DNA from 2 places in the Streptomyces sp. NPDC026092 genome. Region 2 is predicted to be linked to the other one. Evidence: riboswitches for the same ligand, from Rfam matches in the RefSeq annotation. Region 2 holds a riboswitch; the other holds the start of a gene.
The links. A riboswitch is a leader RNA that binds a small molecule or an ion and turns the genes downstream of it on or off. The one in region 2 is predicted to bind cyclic di-AMP.
Positions count from the first base shown of each region.

Region 1: another riboswitch for cyclic di-AMP. It lies ahead of AB0F56_RS17190 (NlpC/P60 family protein); the one in region 2 lies ahead of AB0F56_RS29400 (transglycosylase family protein).

Region 1 is NZ_JBEZYN010000009.1:138,354-142,908, reverse strand. It holds gene AB0F56_RS17200 (ATP-dependent Clp protease proteolytic subunit) at 1-312, shown strand, start outside; gene AB0F56_RS17195 (hypothetical protein) at 320-625, shown strand; cyclic di-AMP (ydaO/yuaA leader) riboswitch at 940-1,137, shown strand; gene AB0F56_RS17190 (NlpC/P60 family protein) at 1,141-1,617, shown strand; gene AB0F56_RS17185 (LysE family translocator) at 1,683-2,309, opposite strand; gene AB0F56_RS17180 (LysR family transcriptional regulator) at 2,382-3,287, shown strand; gene AB0F56_RS17175 (DUF6584 family protein) at 3,347-3,874, opposite strand; gene AB0F56_RS17170 (ATP-binding protein) at 3,922-4,368, opposite strand; gene AB0F56_RS17165 (8-amino-7-oxononanoate synthase) at 4,526-4,555, opposite strand, start outside.
Region 2 is NZ_JBEZYN010000022.1:27,415-31,969, reverse strand. It holds gene AB0F56_RS29415 (DUF501 domain-containing protein) at 1-175, opposite strand, end outside; gene AB0F56_RS29410 (septum formation initiator family protein) at 321-785, opposite strand; gene eno (phosphopyruvate hydratase) at 883-2,169, opposite strand; gene AB0F56_RS29400 (transglycosylase family protein) at 2,505-3,194, opposite strand; cyclic di-AMP (ydaO/yuaA leader) riboswitch at 3,198-3,374, opposite strand; gene AB0F56_RS29395 (transglycosylase family protein) at 3,640-4,555, opposite strand, start outside.

The DNA.
Region 1 (4,555 bases), on a different contig from region 2:
GTGCTGCTCGCGGCCGGCGCGCCCGGCAAGCGGCTCGCGCTGCCCGGCGCCCGGGTGGTGCTCCAGCAGCCCGCGACGGACGAGCCGTTGCAGGGGCAGCCGAGCGATCTCGACATCCAGGCACGGGAGTTGATCCGGATGCGCGCGATGATGGCCGGGATGCTGGTCACCCACACCGGCCAGGACCTCGAGCGTGTCGACACCGACATCGACCGGACGACCGTCCTCGACGCGCCGGGCGCGACCGCCTACGGCGTGGTGGACCACGTCGTTCAGAACCGCGGGGCGTCGGGCGGCGCCGGGGGAAGGTGAGCGCGCGATGGTTCCCGAGCTGCCGCCGCTGCCCGCTCTGACGCGCGCCGAGGGCGAGTTCATCGACGCCTATCTCGAAGTCGTCGACCTGCTGGGCCGCATCAATCCATCCAGGGCTTCGCATACATATGGGGCGCTGCGCGCGGCTCAGGCGCTGGTGGGGCGGGCCAACGCCCTGCGGGACGCGCTGACGGCGATGCATACGCGCGGCGAGAGCGAGGTGCACGCGGAGACATTGGCCCGTGCGCTGCGGGTGTTGGACGGGGAGCGTAGATCGGGCCGCGTCACCGTCCCGGAGACACCGGCGAGTTGACATTCCCCCGTGTCGTGTCGAGGTCCACTCGGAGCAGCGCGGCCGCAGAATCGCTCCCCCGTTCGGCGTAGTCGACGAATCGACATATGTGCGGGGTGAGTTGCACAACGGGTGTACACATCTGGCGGAACAGGGCGTCCCACCCCTGGTCCGGGACTCGTCGGCCAAACCTCCGACGATCACGAAACATGCCTGTCCACCCGAATGGATCAGTCGTGAGGAGCCTCACATAACGCCGTTTCGGCTCGGTTTTGGCCCGGGTTGTGGGTCAAGATCCCTCACGACGACAAGCCCCCGCCACCGCGGCGGGGCGGTCCGGGCGGACGCCGAGTCCTGCCGCTGTCCCGGATGTCTGGTCGACAGGAGTGGATCGGCAGGAGTGGAGGACCCGAGCAGTACGGGACGGCCGGCCAGTGAGGCCGTTCCTCGGGGTGAAGCCGCAGCCGCGGCCGGGCAACTTCGCCAGCCCGAACCCGACAGGTCATCCTTCACAGGCGGCTGACGAAGGGTTGCGCATGACTGCGCAGATTCATGTCCCGTCCCTGCTGTCCCGGGCCGGAGCCGTCTCGGCTCTCACCCTCGCCGCCCTCGGCGGCACGATGCTGGCACCAGGAGCCGCATCGGAGGCCCAGGCCGCGACGTCGTACGCCGGCAACGCGCTGAACATCGCGGCTTCGAAGAAGGGATCGCCCTACAAGTACGGAGCGTCGGGACCGTCCCGGTTCGACTGCTCGGGGCTCACGCTCTACTCGTACAAGAAGGCGGGCAAGTCGCTGCCCCGTACCGCGCAGCAGCAGTACAACAAGACCCGGCACATCTCCGCGTCCAGCAGGCAGAAGGGGGACCTGGTCTTCTTCCATTCCGGTGGAAGGGTGTACCACGTGGGGATCTACGCGGGTAGCGGAAAGATCTGGCACTCGCCCAAGAAGGGTTCCTGGGTGAAGCTCGACAAGATCTGGACGTCCAAGGTCTACTACGGCCGGGTGCGCTGACGCCCGGTCGGCTCCGACGTATGACCGAGGGGTGCGGTGGCGCCGCCGCACCCCTCGCCCCGGGGTCAGTGCCCTGGGGACACCAGCAGCGTCACTCCGAGGGCGGCGAGCACGCCGCCCGTCACCCCCTGCACGGTCCGGGCCGTCCGGGGCCGCCTCAGCCGGTGGCCGAGCCGGTCCACGCCGAGGGCCACCAGCGGGAACCAGAGCAGGGCCAGCAGCACCACGATCGACGCGAGCAGCAACGTGCGCGGCAGCACCGCCGCGCCGGCCGGCACGAACTGAGGCAGCAGACTGAGGAAGAGCACGGGCGCCTTGGGGTTGAGGACGTTCGTCAGGAAGCCCTGCCGGACGGCCCGCCCGACCGCCCGCTCCCCCGCCACGTCCGCCGACGGCTCGCCCGCCGTCGCGCGCAGCGCACCGCGCAGCGCCTGCACGCCGAGGTAGAGGACGTACGCGCCGCCGGCGATCTGCAGCGCGCGATAGAGCACGGGTACGGCGATCAGCACGGCCGCGAGCCCGGCCACCGCGAGGGCGGTGTGCACCAGGAGCCCGCCCGCCACGCCCACCGCGCAGGCGACCCCGGCCCGGCGCGAGGCGAGAGCGCTGCGCACGACGACGGTGAAGTCCGCGCCCGGCATGGCCACCATGCCCGCCGCGACCCCGATGAAGGCGATCAGCTGTCCGTCCATGACCCCAGCGTGCCCGCCGAGAGCCTTTAGTGTGTAGACAGGATTTTATGGGTCTGCCAAAAGGAATGCTTAATGCAGGATCTGGTGCGGCTCGCGGCGCTTGTGGCCGTCGCCGAGGACGGCTCGATCACCCGGGCCGCCGCCCGGCTCGGCTACACCCCGCCCGCCCTCTCGCAGCAGCTCGCCAAGCTGGAGCGAGAGGCGGGGGCCGCGCTGCTCGTACGGCACCATCGGGGCGCGCGGCTCACTCCGGCGGGCGAACTGCTCGTCACCCGGGCGCGCCGGGTCCTGGACGAGATGGACCGGGCCCGCCATGAGCTGGCCCGGCTGAGCGGCCTGTCGGGCGGGCGGCTGCGGGTCGGCACCTTCACCACCGTGGGCATCCACCTGCTGCCGCCGGTCCTCAGCGCGTTCCGCCGAGCCCACCCGGACGTGGAGCTGACGGTCGCCGAGTACGAACCGCCGGGCGGGATCCACGCCGTGGCGGCGGGCGAGGTGGATCTCGCGCTGACCCACACGTACGAACCGGCCGAACCGGCGCCGCTGCCGCCGGGGGTCGAGCTGGAGCCGCTGCTGGTCGAGGAGTTGGTCCTGGTCACGGCGCCGGGCCACGTCCTGGCGGAGGGTTCGGGCCGGTTGCCGATCGCGGAGCTCGCGGGCCAGCCACTGATCAGCAGCGCCCCGGACCACCCCCCGCGCCGAGGCGTGGAGGGCGCCCTGGCCCGCGCGGGCGCGACGCCGTCGGTCGTCTGCCGTACACCCGGCTACGCCCTCGTGTGCGCCCTGGTCAGCGCGGGGCTCGGGGTGGCGGTGGTCCCTGAGATGGTCGCGTCGATGACGGCTTCGCCCCTGGGGGTACGCGCCCTGGAGCCGACCTCGTTCCGCCGCACGATCTCGGTCGCCCACCGCGGCGAGGAGTCCGGCCCCGCAGCGGCCTCCCTACGAGCACTCCTGCGCGGCGGCTTCGCCCGGGCCTAGGGACCGTCCGACCGGCCGCATCCTCCATGGCCGGCCCTCACCGGCCCCGGTGGCCTGTGTCAGTCGAAGAGGGCGACGACTCCGCTCACCCAGATTCCGAGGACCGCGAGGGCGCCCACCAGGCAGCCGACGCCCGCCAGGACGTCGCGGACCGACCACGGCTCGGAGGGCGCCTCGTGCGGGTCCTCCAGGCTGTCCTGGTAGGAGGCGGGGTCGTCCCAGTCGACGGGGTGCCCCAGCTCTTCGGCGCAGGCGGTGCGCACCGCGGCGAGTTGCCCCGCCGCGAAGGGGGTCGCAGCCGTCGTCTCGGGACCGCGCCAGGCGAGGGCCTTCATCCGCCACCCGGGAGACCCGTACCGCGCCTCGAACGCGGCGGTCTCGTCGGCGCTGCGGTCCTCTTCGAGGTACATCCAGCGGCCGGCCTCGGCGGCGTCGCCGTAGAGCCGGTACACCTCGGCCAGACGCCGGCGGAGCGTCAGGTCGTACGGGAAGGACGAGACGAGACCGCGCAAGCGCTGGCGCGCGACGGGAACGCGGCCGGCGGCCAGGTCCGCTTCGACTCGGGCAAGGGTCTCTCTCAGGGGCATGGACGCATCATCGGCTACCGCTCTGAGCTGCGTCGACCTGGTTTCTCTCAGTTCGGAGAGGCCGCGGCGGCCGGAGTCGCGGTCCAGGGGAGGTTGATCCAGACCGTCTTGCCGCCCTCGTCGGTCGGGGTGACCGAGAGGCGGCCGCCCGCCTCGGCCGTCAGGATGCGGATGATGACCATCCCGCGGCCGTTGTCCTGCTGCACCGCCGCCGGGAGCCGCTTCGGCCAGCGGGGGTGGCTGTCGGTGACGCCGATGTGGAGCTGCTCCTCGCGCTCCAGGCGGACGTCGACGGTGAAGGTGGGCGACTGGCCGAAGGTGTGCTGGACGGCGTTGGTGGCCAGCTCCGAGACGATCAGCCGGACCGTGTCGGCGGTGTCGCTGCCGCCCGCGAGCCCCCAGCCGCTGAGGACGTCGGCGACATATCTCCGGGCGGCGGACACCGAGGCGGGATCGCTCGGCAGAGTGACGGTTGCTTCCTGGTGGTCTGCCATGGCGACGCTGTCCCTTTCCCACCGGGCCCGGCCCGGTTTGCACTTCGCGTCAGACTGCCACCGATCGTGCCGCCCCGGGCGGCGATCCACCAAGATATGTGCATATTTGTCGCTCGAAGCGGTGAACTCTACGACGAGAGACCGTATTTGGGATCCATCAGTGGGAGAGCGGTGCTGTCCGCACGAT
Region 2 (4,555 bases):
ACGGGGTGCCGTCCGGGAGCCGCGGTGCGGTCTCGACGACGTCCGGGTTGCCGCAGGGGCAGCGGTGCGCGATGGCGCGCAGCCCCCGGGGCGGGCGACCGAGCTGGGCCTCGAACGCGGCGACGTCCGCCTCGGTCGGCTCGGTGCGGGCGGTCTGCGGAGGGGGCGTTTCCATGCTGCGTCTTGTCTTCTCGTCGTCGGGGGCGGTCGGGTGCGGTCGGTGGTCCATCATCTCGCGTCGTGGGAGATCGCGCCGCCGGGTCTCCCGACGCCGGAGCTCGCGCGGCCGGAGCGCGGGCCGCCGGGGTCGCGGCGCCGGGTCAGCGGCCCGCGTCGGCGCGGTCGACGCCGTCCCAGAGGTCGGAGTACCAGGGGCGCTCGGCCTCGCCCTGCTCGGTGCGGCGGGCGCGCTCGGCCTCGGGGTCGTTCACGGTGAAGCCGGTCTCGCCGGGCATCACGTAGTGCAGGTGCTCGCGGGCGAGCCGGCGCACGTACGCGGGGTCCTGGAGCCGGGCCTTCTCGTCCCGCAGCTCCTCCACGCGCGCGGCGGCCTCGGCGGCCTGGCGCTCCTGCTCGGCGATCTCGCCGCGCTGGGAGACGTACTGCCGCATCGGGTACGCGAGGGCGACGACCAGCGAGCAGACGACCAGGGCGAGGAAGGCCGCCCGGCCGGTGAGCCGGGAGCGGCGGGCCTGGCGGCGGGTCTGGGAGCGGTACACGCGGGCGGCGGTCTGCTCGCCGAGCAGCCGGATCCTGGTCGCGGTCGAGAACCGGTCCCGGGCCATTGCGCGCCTCCCCTATTACGAACGGACGTCCCCGCACACGGTACGGGACCGGGTGCGGGGACGTACGTAACCGAGAGGCCCTCCGGGGCCTTCGGGATCAGCCCTTGAAGCGCGGGAACGCGCTGCGGCCGGCGTAGACGGCCGCGTCGTCGAGGATCTCCTCGATGCGCAGGAGCTGGTTGTACTTGGCGACGCGCTCGGAGCGGGCCGGGGCGCCGGTCTTGATCTGGCCGCAGTTGGTGGCGACGGCGAGGTCGGCGATGGTGACGTCCTCGGTCTCGCCGGAGCGGTGCGACATCATGCACTTGAAGCCGTTGCGCTGGGCCAGCTCGACGGCGTCCAGGGTCTCGGTCAGCGAACCGATCTGGTTGACCTTGACGAGCAGCGCGTTGGCGGCGCCGTCCTCGATGCCGCGGGCCAGGCGCTCCGGGTTGGTGACGAACAGGTCGTCGCCGACGATCTGGACCTTGGCGCCCAGCTTGTCGGTGAGGACCTTCCAGCCGGCCCAGTCGTCCTCGAACAGCGGGTCCTCGATGGAGACCAGCGGGTACGCGGCGACGAGCTCCTCGTAGTACTCGGTCATCTCGGCGGCCGAGCGGGTCTTGCCCTCGAACGCGTACGAGCCGTCCTTGTAGAACTCGGACGCGGCGACGTCGAGCGCGAGCGCGATGTCCTTGCCCGGGACGTAGCCGGCCTGCTTGATGGCCTCCAGGATGAGGTCGAGCGCCTCGCGGTTGGAGTCCAGGTTCGGGGCGAAGCCGCCCTCGTCGCCGAGGCCGGTGGAGAGGCCCTTGGTCTTCAGGACGGACTTGAGGGTGTGGTAGACCTCCGTGCCCCAGCGCAGGGCCTCGGAGAAGGACTCCGCGCCGATCGGCGCGATCATGAACTCCTGGATGTCCACGTTGGAGTCGGCGTGCGAGCCGCCGTTCAGGATGTTCATCATCGGAACGGGCAGCAGGTGCGCGTTCGGGCCGCCGAGGTAGCGGAAGAGCGGGAGGTCGGAGGCCTCGGACGCGGCGTGCGCGACGGCGAGGGAGACGCCGAGGATGGCGTTGGCGCCGAGGGAGGCCTTGTTGTCCGTGGCGTCCAGGTCGAACATGGCCTGGTCGATGAGGCGCTGCTCGGTGGCGTCGTAGCCGACGAGCTCCGGGCCGATCTGCTCGATCACGGCGAGGACGGCCTTCTCGACGCCCTTGCCCTGGTAGCGGTTCTTGTCTCCGTCACGGAGCTCAATGGCCTCGAACGCACCGGTGGAGGCACCGGACGGAACGGCAGCACGGCCGGTGCTGCCGTCGTCGAGGCCGACCTCGACCTCGACCGTGGGGTTGCCTCGGGAGTCCAGGATTTCCCGGGCTACGACGACGTCGATGGACGGCACGAGCATCTCCTTCTGGGATGTGACGCTAGATGTGACGCTTGCGGTGCAGGGTCGCTTTGGCCTTGCGACAAGAGCCTAACCGGCTCCAGGGCTCCAGCCAGCCGGGCGCCCGCCCCCTGGGACGAAAAAGGACCCAAGGGCATGCATCTCGGGCCAAAGGGCCCCAGAACTACTCGGCGGTAACCGGCTCGGTACCGGTCGGGCGAGACGCCAACCGGTCCCGGACAGCGCGGAACCCCGGCCCGGAGCGCACGGGGGAAGAAACGCTCCGGACCGGGGTGGTCACCGCGGGAGGGTCGTAGGACCCGCGCGAGCCGCCGGACTCACACGAGCCGTCGGGCTCACTTCAGGTGAAGCTGCTGGCCCGGGTAGATCAGGTCGGCGTCCTCGACGACGTCCTTGTTGAGCTCGAAGAGCTTCGCCCAGCCGCCCTTGACGTCGTGGGCGGCGGCGATGGTGCTCAGGGTGTCGCCGGAGACGACCTTGTACTCGCCGTCGCCCTTCTTGACCTTCTTGCCGGTCGGGGTGGTGACGGTCTTCTTCGACTCGGCCTTGGGCGCGGCCTTCGGGGCGGTCCGCTGCTCGCTGCGGGTCGTCGGCTGCTCGGCCTTGCGCTCCGGCTTCGGCGCGCTCTCCTCGACGGGAGCGGCGCCGGGGGAGGCGGCCGACAGGCCCACGCCACAGCTCGGCCAGGCGCCCTTGCCCTGACCGGCGAGGACCTTCTCGGCGATGGCGATCTGCTGCGACTTGGAGGCCTGGTCGGCGCTCGCGGCGTACGCGGTGCCACCGAAGGCGGCCCAGGTGGAGCTGGAGAACTGCAGGCCGCCGTAGTAGCCGTTGCCGGTGTTGATCGACCAGTTGCCGCCGGACTCGCACTGGGCGACCTTGTCCCACTCGGAGACGGTGGCGGCCGAGGCGGTGCCGGCGCCCATCAGGGGGGCGGCGACGGCGACGCCGGCGACGCCGGCGAGGGCGACGGCGCGGGTGGCCTTGGAGGGACGACGGTGTTTGCCCTTGGCGGAAAACAGCATGGAGATTCTCCTCACCGACGCCTACGAGGTGAGCTGTCGGGTTCGGGCCGATGTGAGTTGCCCGGCCGCGCGACCTAGCGCGCGGCTTCACCCCAAGCCGTTCCTTCGGCCGTCTGTCTCAACGGCCGGGGACGGCACTTACCTTGGGTCCCCCGCTCCTGCCTACGGCGCTTGACGCGACGACTGTTCCCATCGGCCGACGGCAGGATTCGGCGTTTCGGTCGACGGGGCCCGCGGTGGCGAGCGGTCACGACCGTAGACACAGACCCGGGGGAAGTTCAAAGACGCCCATGAGGGACAAAACGCCCCTACTTGCCTCGGGATGAAAGGTGTTTACGCAGGTGAGAGGTGACGGAAGCGGAGTTCGCGGACGAGACATGCCAGTTGAGGCGAAGAGACCCATGTCTCACTTGCGCAGAACCGGACATTCAGCCCCGAACCGCCCCTACTTCGCGTCCGTTTCCGCCGTCTTGTCCGCGGTCTTGTCCGCAGGGGTCCCGAGCGTCAGATCGAGGCTCTGGCCAGGGAGGATGAGGTCCGGGTCGGCGCCCACGGTCGAGCGGTTGGCGTCGTAGAGGGCGCCCCAGCCGCCGGGGAGTTCGTTGCGCTGGGCGATCTCGGTGAGGTTGTCGCCGGGCTTGACGGTGTATGCGCCGATAGCGTCGGCAATGCCCTGGGAGGGCGTTTTGTCCGTGTCGCCCCCACTGCCCCGGTTCGCGCGCTCCTCGACGGAGCCGTCCACTGTCGGCGCGTCAGACGGCGAGGCGTGACGCCCTGTTTCGCGATCCTTGTCCGTATTACCCGTCTCCTCCGGTGCCGCGTCGCCCCGGTGCTTGCCGGTGCCCGGCGCGGACGGGGAGGTCGACGACTCGGGCGTCGTCGGCGTGGTGGAGGTCTCAGGCGTGGTGGAGGTCTCAGGGGTCGCCGTGGACGGCGTGGAGACCTCGGCGGAGGGGGTGGAGGGGCCCTGGGTCTTCGACGAGCCGTCCGGGAGGCCGGAGGTGCGGTTGGACTCGGGGCGCGGGCCGGTCGGCTCGGACGGCTTGACGGACGGGCCGGGGTCGACGTCGGGCTTGGCGCCGTCGTTGGTCAGGCCGGCGATCGGCGCGCAGGTGGCCCACTGGGTGTCACCCGCGGCAAGGGCCTTTTCGGCCACCGCGATCTGCTGGGCTCGGCTGGCGAGGTCCGCGCTCGTCGCGTACGCCAGTCCGCCGTGGCGCTCCCAGCTCTCCTGGGTGAACTGCAGTCCGCCGTAGAGCCCGTTGCCGAAGTGGGCGCTCCACTGGCCGCCCGAGGAGCACTCGGCGACCCGGTCCCAGGTGGCGGAGTCCGCGGCGGAGGCGGAGCCTGCCGCCAAGAGC